Regions from separate parts of the Mesorhizobium subarcticum genome, predicted to be linked through region 1. Evidence: predicted binding sites of a transcription regulator. Region 1 holds the regulator's gene; each other region holds the start of a gene.
The links. Region 1 encodes LexA, which represses DNA repair genes until DNA is damaged. Its sites were predicted from a motif close to TGTTCNNNNTGTGTTCNG; they were not measured.
Positions count from the first base shown of each region.

Region 2: a site for LexA is predicted at 1,831-1,848, ahead of ACZYHG_RS37610 (LexA family protein). Genes of this name have one in related genera too.
Region 3: a site for LexA is predicted at 3,503-3,520, ahead of ACZYHG_RS07525 (ImuA family protein). Genes of this name have one in related genera too.

Region 1 is NZ_CM144237.1:4,642,454-4,648,614, reverse strand. Features, by position in the region: gene kynU (kynureninase) at 1-1,022, shown strand, start outside; gene lexA (transcriptional repressor LexA) at 1,467-2,207, shown strand; gene ACZYHG_RS22575 (ComEC/Rec2 family competence protein) at 2,201-4,660, opposite strand; gene gltX (glutamate--tRNA ligase) at 4,763-6,161, shown strand, end outside.
Region 2 is NZ_JBVBEG010000004.1:21,825-27,985, forward strand. Features, by position in the region: gene ACZYHG_RS37590 (hypothetical protein) at 1-239, opposite strand, end outside; gene ACZYHG_RS37595 (hypothetical protein) at 239-715, shown strand; gene ACZYHG_RS37600 (hypothetical protein) at 712-1,134, opposite strand; gene ACZYHG_RS37605 (hypothetical protein) at 1,157-1,510, opposite strand; gene ACZYHG_RS37610 (LexA family protein) at 1,852-2,292, shown strand; gene ACZYHG_RS37615 (Y-family DNA polymerase) at 2,265-3,656, shown strand; gene ACZYHG_RS37620 (DNA-methyltransferase) at 3,764-4,624, shown strand; gene ACZYHG_RS37625 (XcyI family restriction endonuclease) at 4,621-4,917, shown strand; gene ACZYHG_RS37630 (hypothetical protein) at 4,921-5,616, opposite strand; gene ACZYHG_RS37635 (DUF7986 domain-containing protein) at 5,647-6,161, opposite strand, start outside.
Region 3 is NZ_CM144237.1:1,577,053-1,583,213, reverse strand. Features, by position in the region: gene ACZYHG_RS07555 (DUF4153 domain-containing protein) at 1-491, opposite strand, end outside; gene ACZYHG_RS07550 (hypothetical protein) at 488-685, opposite strand; gene ACZYHG_RS07545 (HpcH/HpaI aldolase/citrate lyase family protein) at 816-1,694, shown strand; gene ACZYHG_RS07540 (DUF1737 domain-containing protein) at 1,745-1,951, shown strand; gene ACZYHG_RS07535 (metallopeptidase family protein) at 2,238-2,660, opposite strand; gene ACZYHG_RS07530 (LysE family translocator) at 2,800-3,432, shown strand; gene ACZYHG_RS07525 (ImuA family protein) at 3,544-4,575, shown strand; gene ACZYHG_RS07520 (DUF6504 family protein) at 4,517-5,992, shown strand; gene ACZYHG_RS07515 (error-prone DNA polymerase) at 5,989-6,161, shown strand, end outside.

The sequences.
Region 1 (6,161 bases):
CTCTGGAACTCGGCGATCAACTTGGACGCCTGATAGGAGCCGCCGCCGGCCAGACCGTGGTCTGCGACACGACGTCGATCAACATCTACAAGGTGCTGCATGCGGCGCTGAACATGCGGCCAGGCCGACCGGTTATCGTCGCCGAGGGCGACAGTTTTCCCACCGACCTGTACATCGCCGAAGGGGTCGCCTCGACCCGAGAGGGCATCGTACTGCGGCTCGCTGGCGTCGACGCGCCGACCATCGAAGAGCTGATCGACGAAAGCGTAGCTGTGGTGCTGGTCAATCACGTCAACTACAAATCGGGTGAATTGCGCGACATGGCGGCGCTGACGCGCAAGGCTCATGCAGCCGGAGCGCTGATCATATGGGATTTATGCCACACGGCAGGCGCTCTACCCGTCGAACTCGACCATGCGAATGCCGATTTCGCCATCGGCTGCACGTATAAATATCTCAACGGCGGTCCGGGCGCGCCGGCCTTCATCTACGCCGCGCAACGTCATCACGGCGACATCAGCCAACCACTCAGCGGCTGGTGGGGGCATGCCCGCCCCTTTGCGTTTGAACGCGGTTACGTCGCAGGAACCGGCATTCGCCGCTTTCTCTGCGGCACGCAGCCCGTCCTGTCGATGCGGGCGCTCAAGGGTGCGCTCGCCATCTGGGACGATGTCGACATGGCTGCGTTGCGAAAGAAGAGCGTCGCGCTGACCGAACTGTTCATCCAACTCGTCGAAGCAAAGTGCGGGGCCTATGGTCTCACGCTGGAAACCATCCGCGACCGGACCAAGCGTGGCAGCCAAGTGTCGTTCCTTCACGATCACGGCTATCAGGTCATGCGTGCCTTGATCGAGCGCGGTGTGATCGGTGACTTTCGCGCGCCGTCCACCATCCGCTTCGGGTTTACGCCGCTCTACGTCGCCTACAAGGATGTGTGGCTGGCGGTTGAGGTCCTACAAGAGATTTTGCACACCGGTGCCTGGAAGGCCCCGCGTTTCGCTGTCAAGGAGTCCGTCACCTGAAGCGACGATCTCAGCGATCGGCTGTCACCGGCGGTATAACGAGCAGCGAATTTCCAGCTCACAAATGGATCGCCTCTTGGTCGAGGAGCTAGTGGTCGTGAACAAGCCCGAGGTTGGCGTTTTGGCTTCGTTTCGTTCACGGCAAACGAGCGCTCTCAAAACTGGAAATGCTTGGCATGGAACTCTGTGGCCGACTGATGCCAAGCCAAGCCGCCGGATAGGCCACAAGCCATTAACCAAAACGATTTCAATGGTTGCCAACATGCGGCGACAGAGTTGACGCGTCGGTCGTTGCCGCAGCCGTATGCCAAATAATTTCAGACGCCTTAACAAATTCACTAAACTTTAAACGGTTGCAGAACACAACTGGAACAGATAGTGTTTGTTCTGGGTTTGTTTTTCGATTCTGGTTCAGACCCTTCGTTCAATGCCTTGGGGGCCGCCATGCTGACGCGCAAGCAACATGAACTTTTGATGTTCATCCATGAACGGCTGAAGGAAAGCGGTATCCCGCCGTCCTTCGACGAGATGAAGGAGGCGCTCGATCTCGCCTCCAAGTCAGGCATCCATCGTCTGATCACGGCACTGGAGGAACGCGGTTTTATCAGGCGGCTGCCCAACCGGGCACGCGCGCTGGAGGTGCTGCGGCTGCCGGATTCAATCGCGCCGGGTCTCAACGCTGCCAAGAAGTTCTCGCCAAGCGTCATCCAGGGCAGTCTTGGTCAGGGCGGCCTTGGCCGCCAGCTCAAGCCTGCAACACCATCGCGCCTGCCTGCTGCCGGCAATGATGACGACGTGGTTTCGGCGGTGTCGATCCCTGTGATGGGGCGTATCGCCGCCGGCGTGCCGATCGATGCCATTCAGCATCAGACGCATTCGATCTCGGTGCCGCCGGACATGATCATGGGTGGCGAACATTATGCGCTGGAGGTCAAGGGCGACTCGATGATCGAGGCCGGCATCTTCGACGGTGACACCGTCATCATCCGCAATGCCGATACCGCCCAGCCTGGCGAGATCATCGTGGCGCTGGTGGATGAGGAGGAAGCGACGCTGAAGCGGTTCCGCCGCAAGGGCGCCTCGATTGCGCTTGAAGCCGCCAATCCGGCCTATGAGACGCGCATCTTCGGGCCCGACAGGGTGAAGGTGCAAGGCAAGCTCGTCGGACTGATCAGGCGCTACTGAAGCGGCGGCGGTTTAACGGCTGGCTTTTCGGGTTTCTTGTAAGGTGGCAGACCCCTCGCCTCATGTGAGAATTTGCGTTGCGCGTGCCAGGGTCGGTACGGACTGTCCACGGCGAAGCTGACGATTGCCGGCGTGACCGCCGATTGGTTGTCGAAGAAGACGGCCGCACTGCCTTTGCGAGCAAGTTGCCGCTTGGTGATGACGAGAACCAGCGGGTTGTGACAGGAATCATAGCCCGTTGCGTCATTGACAACGATCAAATCGGCGAAGCCGCAGGCTTTCCAGGTGTCCTTGCGGTCTTCGACATAAGCAATGATCGCACCGGACGTGTGCTTGGCCACACAGACGCCGTCAGTGCAATAGAACGGCACTCCTGGCGGCAGTTCTGTAGCGTCCGCGATCTCGAATTGTCCGTCACCTCTGGTGAAGGTTTCCGGCACGACGATGGCTTCGGATCGCAACGCGCGTTTCCAATTGTCGACCATGAATTCGTTTGGACGCGCGCGGCTAACAGCGAGTTCGCCGCCTCCGATCGGCATTGCAACCAGCCTGGCGTCCTCCGAGATCAACACATCCGGTGTTCGCGTATCCGGGATGGTCAGCACACTGGCGAGAACGAAGGGAACCGCCGCCAGCCGAAGCCATGTCGTCGCCGTGGTCGCGATAACCAGGGCAATCGTCACCAGCAAGACGGACTGTTGGGAAATCAGGCCAACCCCATCGACTGGAGAGCGATCCGATATCCACGCCGATATGGCGATCATTGCGGTCAGGCCTTTGCCCATCAGATAAAGCGCAGGCCAATCCAGCCCAAATGGCATCAAGAGCGCGCTGGCCACGGCCAGAAACATCACGACCGATACAATCGGCATGATCGCCAAATTGGCGACCAGGCTGAGCGGCGACACGCGCTGGAAATGCCAGATGGCAAACAGCGCTGTGGCACTCCCGGCTATGATGGAGGTCATGGCCAATCCGCCTGTCGCCAGCAGAAATTTTCGCGCTAGGAAACCGGGCAAGGATCGCTTTGGGGGCGGTGGTCTGGACTTTCCCGCACGGTGATCCGCCCAGCCAGCATATGCGCCGACAAGTGCGGCCGTCGCTGCAAAGGACATCTGAAAACTTGGGCCGACCACCTCATGCGGCGACACCACAATGACGGCGATCGCCGAGATGGCCAGATTGCGCATGGTCAGCGCTGCCCGATCGAACAGCACTGCAATCAGCATCACCGCCAGCATGATGAAGCTACGCTCGGCAGCAACGACGACGCCCGAAATGACGAGATAGGCAGCGATCGAGACCAGCGCTGCGGTGGCCGCGTATTTTTTCACCGGCCGGCGCGCGGAAAAATCTGGAAACAGCGCGAAGGCGCCGCGCAACAGACCCATGATTGTGCCGGCGACCAGCGCCATGTGCAGACCCGAAATGGAGATGATGTGATAAATGCCGGTGCGCCGCATCGCTTCGTTGATTTCATCGGGAATGCCGGCACGCACGCCGACGATCAGCGCCGCCGCGATCTCGCCTTCGGCGCCGCTGACCGTGCCCCTGATATGATCGGCGATGGCTTCACGGGCATTTTCTATTCCTGAGGAAAGACGGGCCGAGATCGGCATGTCATCGTCGCTGGCCGACACAACTTTTGGATTGCCTAGAAAGAAGCCGCTGCCGCCGATGCCAGCGAAATAGCTGTCGAAGGAAAAGTCGTAGCTCTCCGGCCGCACCGGACCAGTTGGCGGCAACAGTTTGGCATAGCCGGTGATGAGTGAGCCGGCGGTCATCTCTGGCGGTATCTTGCGCGCCGAAAGCCGTACCCTTTCCGGCACGTAGCGCAGTTTCGGCCGGGCGGTCGCTGTCACGTCGATGGTCAGTCGGATGCGGCCAGTTTCCATTTGCTCGAGCGAGACCACACGCCCGGTCAGTTGTGTCGAGATTTCCGAACCCAGCATCTGCGTTCCGACCCGCCATGTCTCGACCTTGCCTGCGAGCAAACCCAGAGCGCACAGCAGCGCCGCCATGAAGCACAGATGGGTTTTCGGCCAGGAACGCGAGACAAGCGCACATATCCCCGTCAGCACGACGACCGCGATGAGCCTTGGGAAATCAGGCTCTGCGGCCAGCGAAAAATAGGCGATCGCCCCAACCGCCAGGCAGACCGGCACCAGCAGGAAGGCGATGCCCCGGTCAAGCTCCAACTCCGCCGCCTTGGCCACGCTATGGCGCAGGCGCGGCAATGAAGCTTGGCCAAGTTGCCGACGGACCAGCGCAATCCTGCCGTTAGCGGGCGAAACTGGCGCTGGAATATCCGCCTGCAAGGGTTGATTGCCAGCACCTGGAATGACAGGTGATGGCGACGGCGAGGTCGGCAAAGGCATCGCAAACAGGGACCGCTCGCTGACGCCGACACTGGCGTCCTCGCCCTGATCCAAGCCCCGGCCTCTTCCCGCCATCGGGTCTGCCCCTTGCACCCCTGACGCCCTATGCTACATGAACGCGCAACGCGCGAAAGTCCGTGCACCAGCACCCCGTTTAAGATGGTTTCCGAGAGTTCCATGCCCGACAAGGTCGTCACCCGTTTTGCCCCCTCGCCCACCGGCTACCTGCACATCGGTGGCGCGCGCACGGCGCTGTTCAATTGGCTGTTCGCAAAGCACACCGGCGGCACGATGGTGCTGCGCATCGAGGATACAGATCGCGAACGCTTCAACGAGGCGGCTACCCAGGCCATTCTGGATGGGCTGACCTGGCTTGGGCTTTCCTGGGACGGCGAGGCCATATCGCAGTTCGAGCGCGCACCGCGCCACCGTGAGGTGGCAGAGGAACTCGTGCGCATGGGCAAGGCCTATTACAGCTACGAGACGCCAGCCGAGCTCGAGGCGATGCGTGAGGCTGCCCGGGCCAAGGGCCTGCCGCCGCGCTACAACGGCCAGTGGCGCGATCGCGACCCGTCCGAGGCACCGGCCGGCGTCAAGGGCGCGATCCGCATCAAGGCGCCGACCGAGGGCGAGACGGTCGTGCACGACCGCGTCCAGGGCGAGGTGCGCTTCCCTAACAAGGATCTCGACGATTTCATCATCCTGCGCTCGGACGGCAACCCGACCTACATGCATGCCGTCGTCGTCGACGATCACGACATGGGTGTCACGCACATCATCCGTGGCGACGACCACCTGACCAATGCCGCCCGCCAGACCGTGATCTACAACGCCATGGGCTGGGACGTGCCGTCGATGTCGCACATCCCGCTGATCCACGGTGCCGATGGGGCGAAACTGTCGAAGCGGCATGGCGCGCTCGGCGTCGAGGCCTATCGCGCCATGGGCTATCTGCCGGAGGCGTTGCTCAACTACCTGGCGCGCCTGGGCTGGAGCCATGGCGACGACGAGATCATGTCGATCAAGGACATGATCTCCTGGTTCGACATCGGCGACGTCAACAAGGGCGCGGCCCGCTTCGACTTCGCCAAGCTGGAGGCGATCAACGGCGCGCATATGCGCAAGATGGCCGACGCCGAGCTGTTCGACATCTTCATCGCCACCTTGCCCTATCTCGAGGGCGGTCCGGCAATGGCCGCGCGTCTTGACGATCGCAACAAGGCGCAGCTTCTGGCAGCTCTTCCGGGCCTGAAGGAGCGCGCCAAGACACTGGTCGAGCTCGTCGACGGCGCTGCCTTCCTGTTTGCCACGCGGCCGCTGCCGATCGACGACAAGGCAACCCTCCTGCTCAATGACGATGCCCGCAAGATCCTGCGTGGCGCTCACGAAGCTTTGAACGCGCTTTCAGGTGACTGGACGGCTGCCGCGGCCGAGGCTGCGATCCGCGAGGTTGCACTGGCTGGCGGCCACAAGCTCGGTGCCGTGGCCCAACCTTTACGGGCCGCGCTGACCGGCAAGAGCACCTCGCCGGGTGTGTTCGACGTGCTTGCCGTGCTCGGGCGCGAGGAGAGCCTGG
Region 2 (6,161 bases), on a different replicon from region 1:
GGCATCGCCGCGGCTGCGGGTGGCATAATGTTCTGGATGGTCACCTGAACCGGTGACCCGCCTTCGCCCCGTTGCATGATTTGGTTGGGTATCGGCGCCGGCGACGGTTGCACGTCGCGGGCCGGCTGTGATTTGTTAGGCGAAGTCTTGTCAAACCTCGACAGGATGAAGGTCACGAGTTTCCAGCCGAGCAGCCAGCAACCGCGAAAAATCCAGCCGTAGAGCTTCAGAACATCCAATGCCCGCTCCCATCTATGATCAGTACGCCGCCAAGATCTGCCGCCATGCCGGTCTTGCCGCCGGCACCTACGAGGGCCAGGACCTGAACGACGTCGTTATGGCGTTGCCTCTCGGCGAAGGCCACGCCGTGCTTGCCGGCACGGAGTTCGAGGAACTGCCGAGGCTCGGTGAGACGGTCTCCGTCAACAGCCACATGCAGGCCAATTTCTTTGATGTGATCGGAATGGACGCCAAGGAGCTGCATGAGTTTACCGCGCCGATACTGGTCCGGCGCGGCTATATCGAACGCCTTGAAGGCTGGCGAGAGTGGCGCACATTGTCGGTCTGGCTTCTGCAAGAGTATCTTGAGCCGGTGGTGGTGTTCCGGAACACGCCGGTTCCGGTGAAAACCGCCGCATTCGAGCAGACCGACTACTACGTCGCTGACGTGCGCGTGATCTTCAACCGGGACCAGCCGTTTCACTGGAACGGCTAAAGCGCCTTGACTTGTCCCGGCGTGCTGCAGTTGTCATAGATGACGTTCTGCACCATCCCGTACAGTATCTTCTTCATCTCAAAATCTAACTCGTGCGCCTTCAGCATGTACGGCAGAAAGGCCGAATTGACCCCATGCGGGGAGCCCATGCTGATCAGCGAGGCCCATGCCGAAACGCGGGCTGTGACCGCGATTTGGAGCTCTATAGGAGCCCTCCTGCGATGGTTGATCAGTTGCTGGCCCGACGGTAAATCAGCGTCCGGCGCGGCGTTGATGGCCTCAACATAGGAGCCGGATGATCGTGATGGTGATGGCGCCGGCCGCGATACAGAACGATCCACAGGACGGTCCGGGATGCGGTCGGCGAGTGATGGCCCCCGTTCTTTAGGTTGGAACAGGGATGCGAGTTTCTTGAACATTCGATGCCCCCGAGCTCGGCGCCTACTTGAACAGGCCGCGCTTTGACAGTCCGAAGGCGCTTTTCAGCAAAGCCCCACCGACGCCCAGCGCCACCGTCCCGGCTATGCTGGCAGCCTTTTTCCCTGCGCTGGCGTATTCAGGAGGTAACGTCACGTCACCGCCGGTTTTGACGCGATGCTGATAAAGGGCGTTGTAAACCCAGTTGTTGACGTCCACGCCGCTGTTGTCGACGGTCCCGTGGGCATAGGCTTCCACCGCTGAACGGATCGGCGCCGGCACTTCGGAACTGCGGCCGGCTCTGGCGGCGTCTATGTATCGGCTAACGAAAATAGGTGAAAATTGCTGGGCGTATGCTTCGGCGCGACGGTCGACCATTGTTGCTCCCCTGAATAGCGGCGCCCCAAGCGCCGGTTCAACAGAGGAGCAAAGTTGATTTGTGAAGTAAAGGTGGGCTACCCGTCTCTCGCCAAAGATTTCTGTTGGCACAGCAGGCCTGATGGCACCCGACTGCTTTGATTCCATAGACTATGCTAAGGGGCTCCGCCCCTCGCACGCTCAAGAGGGCCGAGCCTCGGCTTCGCCTGCGGCCGCACCCAACCCCTCTTGCCCGTGCTACCCCCGGACCTCGCCGGTCAGGCAGGGGTGCGGGGCACCCTGAATTCCGAACAACAATCAATTCCGTTGGCGCAGGAATATGTTCCTGTTATGTTCCTGCCATGCGCAGTGATCAGTCTCATCTCGCCTATCTAGGCCATCCTTCGGAGTGGCCAATTGTGCTGCCTGTGATGGGCACGCGGATCTGCGCGGGTTTCCCAAGTCCTGCCGATGATTTCCTTGATGGCGAGCTGGATCTCACCCGCATCCTGGTCAAGAACAAGCCGGCGACGTTCCTGTGGCGTGTGGCGGGCAGCTCGATGCGCGACGTGGGTATCTTCGACGGCGACGTCGTCGTGGTGGACCGCAGTGTCAAACCCAAAGACGGCGTTGTGGTCGTGGCCGTGATCAACGGCGAAACTAGCCTCAAACTCTTCCGGCGCGGCAATCCGCCGAGCCTCACATTTGCCAACAAGGACATGCCGGCGTTTCCGATGGATGACGTCTCCCAGGTCGAAATCTGGGGGGTGGTCACGTGGACGCTGCACAAGCCCCGCGCGTAGAGCGGGTTTTCGCGCTGATTGACGGCAACAGCTTCTACTGCAGTTGTGAGCGCGCCTTCGCGCCGGCGCTCAACGGCCGGCCGGTGATTGTGCTTTCCAACAACGATGGCTGTGCGGTGGCGCGGACCCCTGAGGCGAAGGCCCTGGGCATTGCGATGGGCGCGCCGTTCTTCAAGATCCGCGACCTCTGCCGGAAGAACCAGGTGGCGGTGTTCAGCAGCAACTACACGCTCTATGGCGACATGAGCCGGCGGATGAACGATATCTACCACCAGTTCGCCCCGGAGGTGGAGGTTTACTCGATCGACGAGAGCTTCCTCGACATCACCGGCCTGGGCGGCGGCAACTACGTGGCCTACGGGCAGCAGTTGAGGCAAACCGTCCGGACCTGGACCGGCATCCCCACTTGTGTCGGCATCGGCCCGACCAAGACGCTGGCCAAACTGGCGAACCGGACCGCGAAGAACCATGCCGAGCTCAATGGGGTCTGTGATTTCAGCGACCTGGCGACGCGGGAGAAATACCTGCCGGCGACGCCGCTGGGTGAGTTATGGGGCATTGGCGCCGCATCAGCCGCCAAGCTGAAGGCGATCGGCGTGGAGACGGTCGGGCAGTTGCGTGCCCTGGACCCGAAGCGCGGCCGTCAGCTGCTCACCGTAGTCGGCGAGCGCATGATCCATGAACTGAACGGCATTGCCTGCCTGGCTCTTGAAACCCTGCCCGCAGGTAGAAAGGGCATTGCAGTGACGCGTAGCTTCGGCCGGCCGGTGACGTCGCTCGTCGAGATGCAGCAGGCGGTGGCGGCCTACGCGACCCGCGCGGCCGAGAAACTTCGCCACCACGGCCTCTGTGCCGTCCAGGGCTCCGTATTCATGCACACCAACGCCTTCAATGGCGACAAATGGAGCCATACCGGCCAGTCTGTGGAGTTCCTTGAGCCCACCGACGACACGCAGGAGCTCATCGCAGCTGCCACCAAAGCGGCAGCGGCCGCCTGGCGGGGGGGATACCGCTATGCAAAGGCCGGCATCATGCTGACCGAGCTCGTACCTATCACCATGGTGCAGACGTCGTTGCTGGCGACGATCGACAGGGCGCAGCGCGCCCGCCTCAATCAGGCATTGGACGCGATCAATATTCGGTTCGGCCGTAACACGCTCGTGCCAGCAGCGGCGGGCTTAAAGCAGACCTGGTCGACAAAGTTCAACCGGAAGTCTCCATGTTTTACGACGCAGTGGCGGGAACTCCCCAAAGTTTCGGCAAATCCGTACCCGCGAGACAACCGAACCGCCTGCGGAGTAGGCGTTCATGATTTCAGGGGGCCTTCTCCCAATGCCGGTGACCGGTGTACTCTTCCTACTTAGGAAAGTTTTTGGAAATGGCAGGGGGACTACGACGCGAGCATCTGGTCAGTTGTGCGGGAGGGTGGCATGAACAGCTTCCCGAGGCCGCGAATCAGAACCACCAAGCCATGAAAACCTCGCGCATTCGACGCCCACCGCCGTTAGCACTGAACGGGAGCGTCATCTTTGAGGGGGATGCCCTCACAGTCCTGCAGCGCCTTCCCGATCGTAGCGTGCAATGCCTTGTAACCTCGCCTCCCTATTGGGGACTGCGTGACTATAAAAATACTGAGCAAATCGGGCTAGAGCCTACCCTCCCGCAGTTTATAAATCGGCTCCTAACGGTGTTCCGTGAAGCGAGGCGGGTGCTGAAGGACGATGGAGTCCTTTGGATCAACATCGGTGATGGCTTTACGAGCGGTAACCGCACATGGAGGGCGCCCGATAAGAAGAACCCGGCCCGGGCCATGTCAATGCGGCCGGAGACACCTGAGGGTCTCAAACCAAAGGATCTGATGGGCATTCCCTGGCGCCTGGCGTTCGCCCTACAGGATGATGGTTGGTATCTCAGAGCCGATGTCATCTGGAATAAACCGAACGGGATGCCTGAAAGCGTTCGGGATCGTCCGACGCGGACGCACGAATACCTCTTTATGTTTTCTAAGGAGGAGCAATATTTCTATGATCGGGACTCGGTTCGAGAAGGCAATGGGCGGAACCTTCGCTCGGTTTGGAGCGTCAACACACTGCCTTTTGCGGGAGCTCATTTCGCGACCTTCCCTCCCAAATTGATCGAGCCTTGCATCCGTTCATCGACCCGGCCCGGTGACTTCGTTCTAGACCCTTTCTTTGGCTCGGGAACCGTCGGTCTGGTGGCGCAGGAGCATGGTCGACCATACGTCGGCATTGAGCTTCACCCAGCTTACGTCGCCCTGGCCGCCGAGCGGCTGTCTCACTCTGATAGATCCATTATCCGAGTGGCCGCATGATACCGTCACCGGAATTGCAGATAGAATTCAGCGTTGCGTTAGCTGAAATTCGACAGTTAATGCTTCAAGAAGCGCTCAAAGAGACCGTTCGGAAGCTCGACATTCCATCGTTGGACCGGGAGCTGGCGGCCAACGTCCCGGGCCATAGTCTGACGCAACTCGCCAGTCATGGCATTCGCGGCGAAATGTTGTTCCCGGTCCCGTTGGTCTTGACCGCGAACCCTCGCTTGATCGGTTACTACCGCCTCCGCCTCCTGGCTCCAGTACATTATAGGGACACAGATATACGGTAGCGATTATCGGCGAAGATTTTCGATACCGAGTTCGGTCCAGATCCACTGGAAATCATAGGTCGCCATGGGATCGTTGGGGTCAGGCTGGCTTGAAGAACGGTTTTCAAGATATTTGAGCCATTCGGCGGCCTTCTCGCGACCCTTGGCGGTTTTGATGGCCTCGCGCGGGGAAATATTACCCAGCATTCCGACGGGCTGATCGAGGGTTTCGCGATACTGCTTGTCCAAAAACTCATGAACGACTTTTGTGGCGATCTCGGGTGGCAGCTCCGGACGAGCCGTATCCTTGTGGACGGGCCTTTCGACCATCATTTGCTCGACGGTACGGATTTCGGTGAGCGGCTTTCCAACCAGATCGTTCAGCGCCCCCTGCATCAGCGCCGTTCCTTTTTCGGCTCGGGCGGCGGAATTGGTCGACAGGTGCAGGAAGCGGCCCTTCAGTTCCACATTGCCCAGCACCCGCGCGCCGTCCTCCATGGAAGTGTCCCATGCGAGGTTTCCAGATTTGCCGGCCTTGAGCCTTCCCTTCGGGATGTCGCCAAGCCAGTTCCAGAATTTCGCGTTCTCCTGTCGCAGAGCCGGGACTGTCTTCAACTGGGCGGTGATTTCTTTCGGGGTGATCCCGGATGCCAGCGGAAAGCGGACATCGTGGAAGATGATTGCGTCGCCGTCGCCATTCTCGAAGGTGGTCTGCTCCATCCGCATCGTCCGGTCCAGGGTGTCGAACAGCTATGAGAGGGTAAATACCGGCGCGGCCTGTTGAAGTTCTTCGTTTGTTGGTACGGGCAGTTTTTTGGACCGACCCTTGCCAAAGATCGCCCGCAAACCATCGAACAGCGCGTCGGAAGCTTCCGGTGTGAACGGTAGCAATCCTCCGCCAATGATGTTCTTGCCCGCAACGGGAACAACTCTGGCCGCAACCCTGTCCCATTGCTGCAATGTCTTCGTGGCAGTGCCCTCGCTGACCAGGACAGGATCACCACCGCGGATGAGATCGCGGGCCATCAGGGATTTGCCCGACACGATGTCGCTGACTTCGTAGAGGCTCATGACCGACGTCCGGAGCGCCTTCATATAAGCTTTTGCCTGGGCGCCTTCCTTCCAACCGCGCCGCTTCAGATAGTCGTCAGCGATATTGCCGCCCTCGACGTCGAAATCCTGAGTGAGGAAATCCTCGAAGGCGCAGCCCCAAAGCGTCATTGCCCAATGATCGCCGAGCATCTCGGCCAGATCATCGAACTCCA
Region 3 (6,161 bases), 3.1 Mb from region 1:
GCCAGGAAGACGGCGCCCAGCGTCAGCGGCATCACCCAGACGGCGACCGCCGCCAGCCGGACGCGGCGCCCGCCAAACCGGCGCGCTGTCTTGCGCCAGCGGATGAAATCTCTGATGAAGCGGAACGGCGCCGCCAACAGGAACAGCGCGATCTGGCCGGCAATACGTGCCATGCTGTGCCGCAGGCGCCCGCTCAGCGAAAGCGCGAAGACGACCAGGGCCGCAAGCGCGATCGAGACAGACAGAGCGCTGACATTTTCGGCAAGCGGCAGCAGCGCGACCAGCAAAGCGGCGGGTTTGAACCAGACCCTGATGTCGTTGAAGGCTGTGGGATGCACGGCCACCACCGCGGCGGCGATCAGGATGGCAAACAGGAAAACCGTGATGCCGGCAGGTTGGCCATAAAACAAAAAATCCGCCAGCACGACCAGCAGCGCGGCGACACCAAAGCGGCTGCAATAGCTTGGCGCGGCGGTGAAAAACGCTGTCATGAGCTGACTTTCCTGATTGTGTCTGGCCTGATGGCATCTGGCCCGATGGCCTCCGGCCGCATTGGCGGCGGGCTCTTGCGGACAAAGGGAATGAGGATCGCTTCGGGGTTGGCGCGCGGCGTATCGACCAGCCACCAGCCTTCGCTGCGCAGCCGGTAGGGCAGGGGCCAACGGGGTTTTGCTCGCTTGTGCATGCCGCCTGTTTCGCAGGCGGGCGGGGAGACGGCGGGGCGGATCCGAGGAGGTTTTCCGCAGGCCTGTGCAGTTTTTGTGCAGGGCGGGAGACAGCTTGCCTCCACCAGCCACACGCGGCATAGATCAGGCATGACCGAACCCTACCGCCCGCGCCGCTCGGTGCTCTACGTCCCGGCCTCCAACGACAAGGCGCTTGCCAAGATTGCGCAATTATCCTGCGATGCCGTCATCATCGACCTGGAGGATGCCGTCGCCCCCGCCGACAAGATCGCCGCCCGCGAGAAGCTGGCCGGCATTTTCGCCAATCGCCCCGCTAGGCGCTGCGAGATGGTGGTGCGCGTCAATGCGCTGGCCAGCGAATGGGGCGCCGACGATTTGCTGGCCGCGGCAAAATTCGAGCCCGACGGCATCCTGTTGTCCAAGGTCGGCACACCGCGCGACATTCTCGAAGTCGGTGACGTGCTGGACGACAATTTTGCCCCCGACAGCGTGAAACTCTGGGCGATGATCGAGACACCAAAGGCGCTGCTCAACATCGGCGCCATTGCCGAACTGGGCCGCGACCCGGCGTCAAGGCTCGATTGTTTCGTTGCCGGAACGAATGATCTGGTCAAGGACACCGGTGTGCTGGCGACGCCTGACCGGCGCTACCTCGTGCCCTGGCTGATGCAGATGGTGCTGGCCGCGCGCGCCGGTGGCCTCGACATGCTCGACGGCGTCTCCAACGATTTTCGCGACCTCGATGCCTTTGCCCGGGAGTGCGCGGAGGGGGCCGCCATGGGCTTCGACGGCAAGACCCTGATCCATCCGGCCCAGATCGAAGCGGCGAACCTGGCTTTCGCGCCGTCCCCGGCAGCGCTGACCGAGGCGCGGTTGATAAAGGACGCCTTTTCACTTGCCGAGAATGCCGACAAAGGCGTGATTTCGCTGAACGGCAAGATGGTCGAGCGGCTGCATTTGGCGCAGGCGGAAAAACTGCTGGCGAAGGCGGCCGCCATCGGCGCATGATATCACCCCATGCTTGCGAGCCATGGGCACTCACGACAGGAACTAACCCGATGAAACTCTACCGCTTTCTGACCGGCCCGGACGATGCCAGCTTCTGCCACAAGGTGACGGCCGCATTGAACAAGGGCTGGCACCTGTTCGGCTCGCCGACCTATGCCTATGACAAGAAAGCCAAAACCATGCGCTGCGGCCAGGCCGTGGTGAAGGATATTGACGGCCAGGAATACGGGCCGGATACCAAGCTCAGCGACTGGTAGGAGGACAGCGCTGAAGCCCTTCCCTCTCTTCGTCATCCTAGGGCGGAGCAAGGAGCGAAGCGACGCGGCGCAGACCCTAGGATCCATGCCGTGACGTTGGTCGTAGTATACAGCGGATCAGAATGCCGCTTGTGCGTGCATCCGACGAGGATGGTTCGTACTCTTTCGCGGAACTGGGCGGTGAGTGTTTTGCACCGTTGCAACGCGCCTAGGTCACGGCATGGATCCTAGGGTCTGCGCGTGTCGCTTCGCTCCTTGCTCCGCCCTAGGATGACGAAGTGTGGGCCTATTCGGCAGCCTCTTCGAGCTTCTCCATATCGTCATCCGACAGGCCGAAATGGTGGCCGATCTCGTGGATCAGGACGTGGGTGACGATGTCGCCCAGCGTCTCCTCATTTTCGGCCCAGTAGTCAAGCATGGCGCGGCGGTAGAGCGTGATGCGGTTCGGGCCTTCGCCGGTCTGCGGGTTCCAGCGTTCGGCGATGCCGCGGCCCTCGAACAGGCCGAGCAGGTCGAACGGCGTCTCCAGCGACAGATCGTCCATGATCTCGTCGGTTGGGAATTCGGCGATCTGGATGACGATCTCGCCGGTCAGCTTGCGAAAGTCCTCCGGAAGGTGAGCGTAAGCCTCCAAAGCGAGGAACTCCATCTCCTCCATCGAGGGCGCAAGTTCACCATGCCAGGTGCGGGATTTGTAGATGCGGGCCATGCTTTGTCCTTTGCCCGGCATATAGGCTTTCGCATCGATCGAGGCAAATGGAGCGTCGATTCCTGGCTCAACTGCTTTTGCTTTGCCACTGCCGGGGAATCGCGTAGGGGTCGGTTCCGGCCATCTCTCAGGAGTTCTCATGCCGGACCTTTCCACCATCGGACTTTTCGCCATTGCCTGCCTCGCGCTGACCGCGACACCGGGGCCGGACATGCTGCTGATCGCTTCGCGCAGCGCCAGCCAGGGGCGCGCCTCGGGCCTCGCTACCTATGCCGGCATTGCCGCCGGCACCTATTGCCACGCGCTGGCCGCCGCCTTCGGCCTGTCGCAACTGTTCCTGGCAGCACCCATCGCCTACGACATCGTGCGCTATGCCGGCGCAGCCTACCTCGCCTGGCTCGCCTGGAAGGCGTTCCGTTCCGATGGAACGGCATTTGCCCCGATCGCCGGCCTGCCGCGCTATTCGCAAGGCCGCATCTTCCGGCAAGGCCTGCTGACCAATCTGCTCAACCCGAAAATGGCGCTGTTCGTGCTGGCGCTGTTCCCGCAATTCGTACGCCCCGAGACCGGTTCCGTCGCCGGCCAGATCCTGCTGCTGGCCACCGTGCTCAACCTGATCGGGCTGGTGGTCAACGGCCTGGTCATCCTGACCGCGAGCCGGATCGGAGCGGCGTTGTCGAAGCGCACGCGGTTCCGTCGGGCGCCACAAATCCTGCTCGGAACCGTATTCGCGGGTCTGGCCGCACGGCTGGCTCTTGGCGGCCAGCGCTAAAGCACACGCGCTTGCAGGAATAAATTCCTTGTGACTCTGCTTGACTCTTCGGGCAGCCTCTGGAATCTATAGGAACATAACAGGAACAATTGTGAGTGGATACTGACCGTCATGGCGATATCAGCCGTGGCGCGGGAGACTGTTTTTTCCCTGCGCCGCCAGATCGCGAAGATCGAGGGAACGCTGCCCGAGCGCCTGCAGGCGCCGGCTGGCGCAGCCCTTGATGCTGACGGCCTCACCGATGTCGATCTCACAATCGTCCGGCGCGGCCTTGTCGCGGCCTTGCCGGATGCCTTCCTGCCCATTGGCGTCGAACGGTTCGATGCCGCCCTGAGCGGCGGTCTGCCGAAAGCCGCGCTCAGCGAAATCCATGGCCTGGAAACCCGCGATGCCGGGGCCGTCGCCGGCTTTGCCTTGTCGCTCATCAGCCTGATCCTCAAGCAGGCGCAAGGGCTGCCCATCCTGTGGATCGGCACGTCGGAAATCTTCCGCGAGGCCGGCTTTCCCTATGCCAGGGGGTTGCAGGCCTCGTTCGGCATCAAGCCGGAGCAATTGCTGTTTTCCGAGGCGCCAAAACTCGTCGATGCGCTGTGGATCGCCGAGGAGGCCGCCAGGATGACAGCGCTCGCCGCAATCATCCTCGAAATCCGCGGCAACCCGCAACGGCTGGACCTGACCGCCACGCGCCGGCTGCATGCCAGGGCGCAGGCTGCCGGCCGGCCGGTGTTCCTGCTGCGGCAGGCGGCCGAGCCCGAGCCGACGGCAGCACCCATCCGCTTCATCGTCGCGTCGGCGCCGGCCGTGTCGCGCGCCACTGTCGCCGGGCCGCTCGCCGGTTCGATCGGCCGCCCCGCCTTCACCATCACCATTGGCAAGAGCCGCACGGCCCTGCCTGGACAATTCACACTGGAGTGGAACCCCGATGAACGCGCATTTGACGAAAGAAGGGGCCAGAAACAACGGACAGAGAATCCTGTCCCTGTGGTTTCCCTATCTGGCGGCCGAAAGGATCCTGCGGCAGCGTCTGGGGCGGTCGTGGCGTTCCCGGCCGTCGGATCACCCGACGCCATCTCATCCACCGTTGGTGATCAGCCATCGTCAGGGCAACGCGCAGCGCATTTCGGCCCTCGACGAGCGGGCTGAGGCGCTGCATTTGAAGCGCGACATGGGCATTGCCGATGCGCGCGCCATGCACCCGTCGATCGACATCGTCGAGGCCGATCCGGACGCCGACCGCCGCCTGCTCGAAGGCCTTGCCGACTGGTGTGACCGCTACACCCCACTGGTGGCGATTGACGCGACCGACGGCCTGTTTCTCGACGTCACCGGTTGTACCCATCTGTTTGGCGGCGAACGCGCCATGCTGGACGACATCCTGTCTCGCTTCTTCCATCAGGGCTTCGATGTCCGCGCCGGCCTTGCCCCGACCCCGGGGGCGGCCTGGGCGGCGGCCCGCTTTTGCGGCGACCGCATCGTTGCGCCAGGCGAGGAGGAAGCGCTGCTTGCCCCCTTGCCGCTCGCCGCACTGCGTATCGCGCCGGCAACCCGCACCAGCCTGGAAAGCGTCGGCCTGCGCACGGCGGGCGCCGTCATGGCGGCACCACGCGCGCCGCTTGCCCGCCGCTTCGGCGCCACCTTGCTGTTGCGTCTCGACCAGGCGCTTGGCCGTCTCGACGAAGCAGTCTCGCCGCGGCTTCCCGTCGCGCCGCTTTCGGTCGAGCGCCATCTGGCCGAGCCAATCACCTTGACCGAGGAGATCGAGCGGCTGGTGGGCCTGCTGGCGACGACCTTGAAGACCGACCTCGAGCGCCGTGGCGAGGGCGCCCGGACGCTGGCGCTGCTGCTCTTCCGTGTCGACGGCGCCGTCAGCCGCATTGCGCTCGGCACCTCGCGGCCGATGCGCGACCCCCGGCTGATCCAGAAACTGTTCCATGAAAGGCTGGCCGCGCTCGAGCAGGACATTGACGCCGGCTATGGCTTCGATCTGGTGCGGCTCTCGGTGCTGGCGGCGGCCGCATTCGACATGGCGCAGGCCGATCTGACCGGTGAGGTGACCGACGACGGCGCCGACATCGCGCTGTTCGCCGACCGTATCCGCGCCCGGCTCGGCGAGGGCGCGGTGCTGCAGCCGGTCCTCGTTGAAAGCCATCTGCCGGAACGCGCCGTCGCCACCATCCCCTTCACCGAAGCGCCGCGCCGGACCACGCCGCCGAAGAAGCCAGCCAAGGTGCAGGCGCCCACGACCATCTTCCCGCCGGAGCGTCCTATCCGGCTGTTTCGCGCGCCCGAACCCATCGACGTGCCGGCGACCGAAATGCCGGAAGGGCCGCCGCTGCATTTTCGCTGGCGGCGCGCGCTCTACCGCGTCACCCGCGCCGAAGGGCCGGAACGGCTCGCCGCCGAATGGTGGCGTGAAGCGTCAAGCGATCCGGTCACATCGACCCGCGACTATTTCCGCATCGAGGATGGCGATGGCCGCCGCTACTGGCTCTACCGGCAAGGCCTTTACGGCAACCCGCAAGTGCCGCCGCGCTGGTTCATGCATGGGGTCTTCGCATGAACGCGCTGACCGTCATCCCCTATGCCGAGTTCGGCATCCAGTCGAACTTCTCCTTCCTGCGCGGCGCCTCCAAGCCGGAGGAACTGGTGGTCGCCGCCAAGCTGCTGGGTTTTTCGGCCATCGGTCTTGCCGACCGAAACACGGTGGCCGGCGTGGTGCGCGCCTGGCA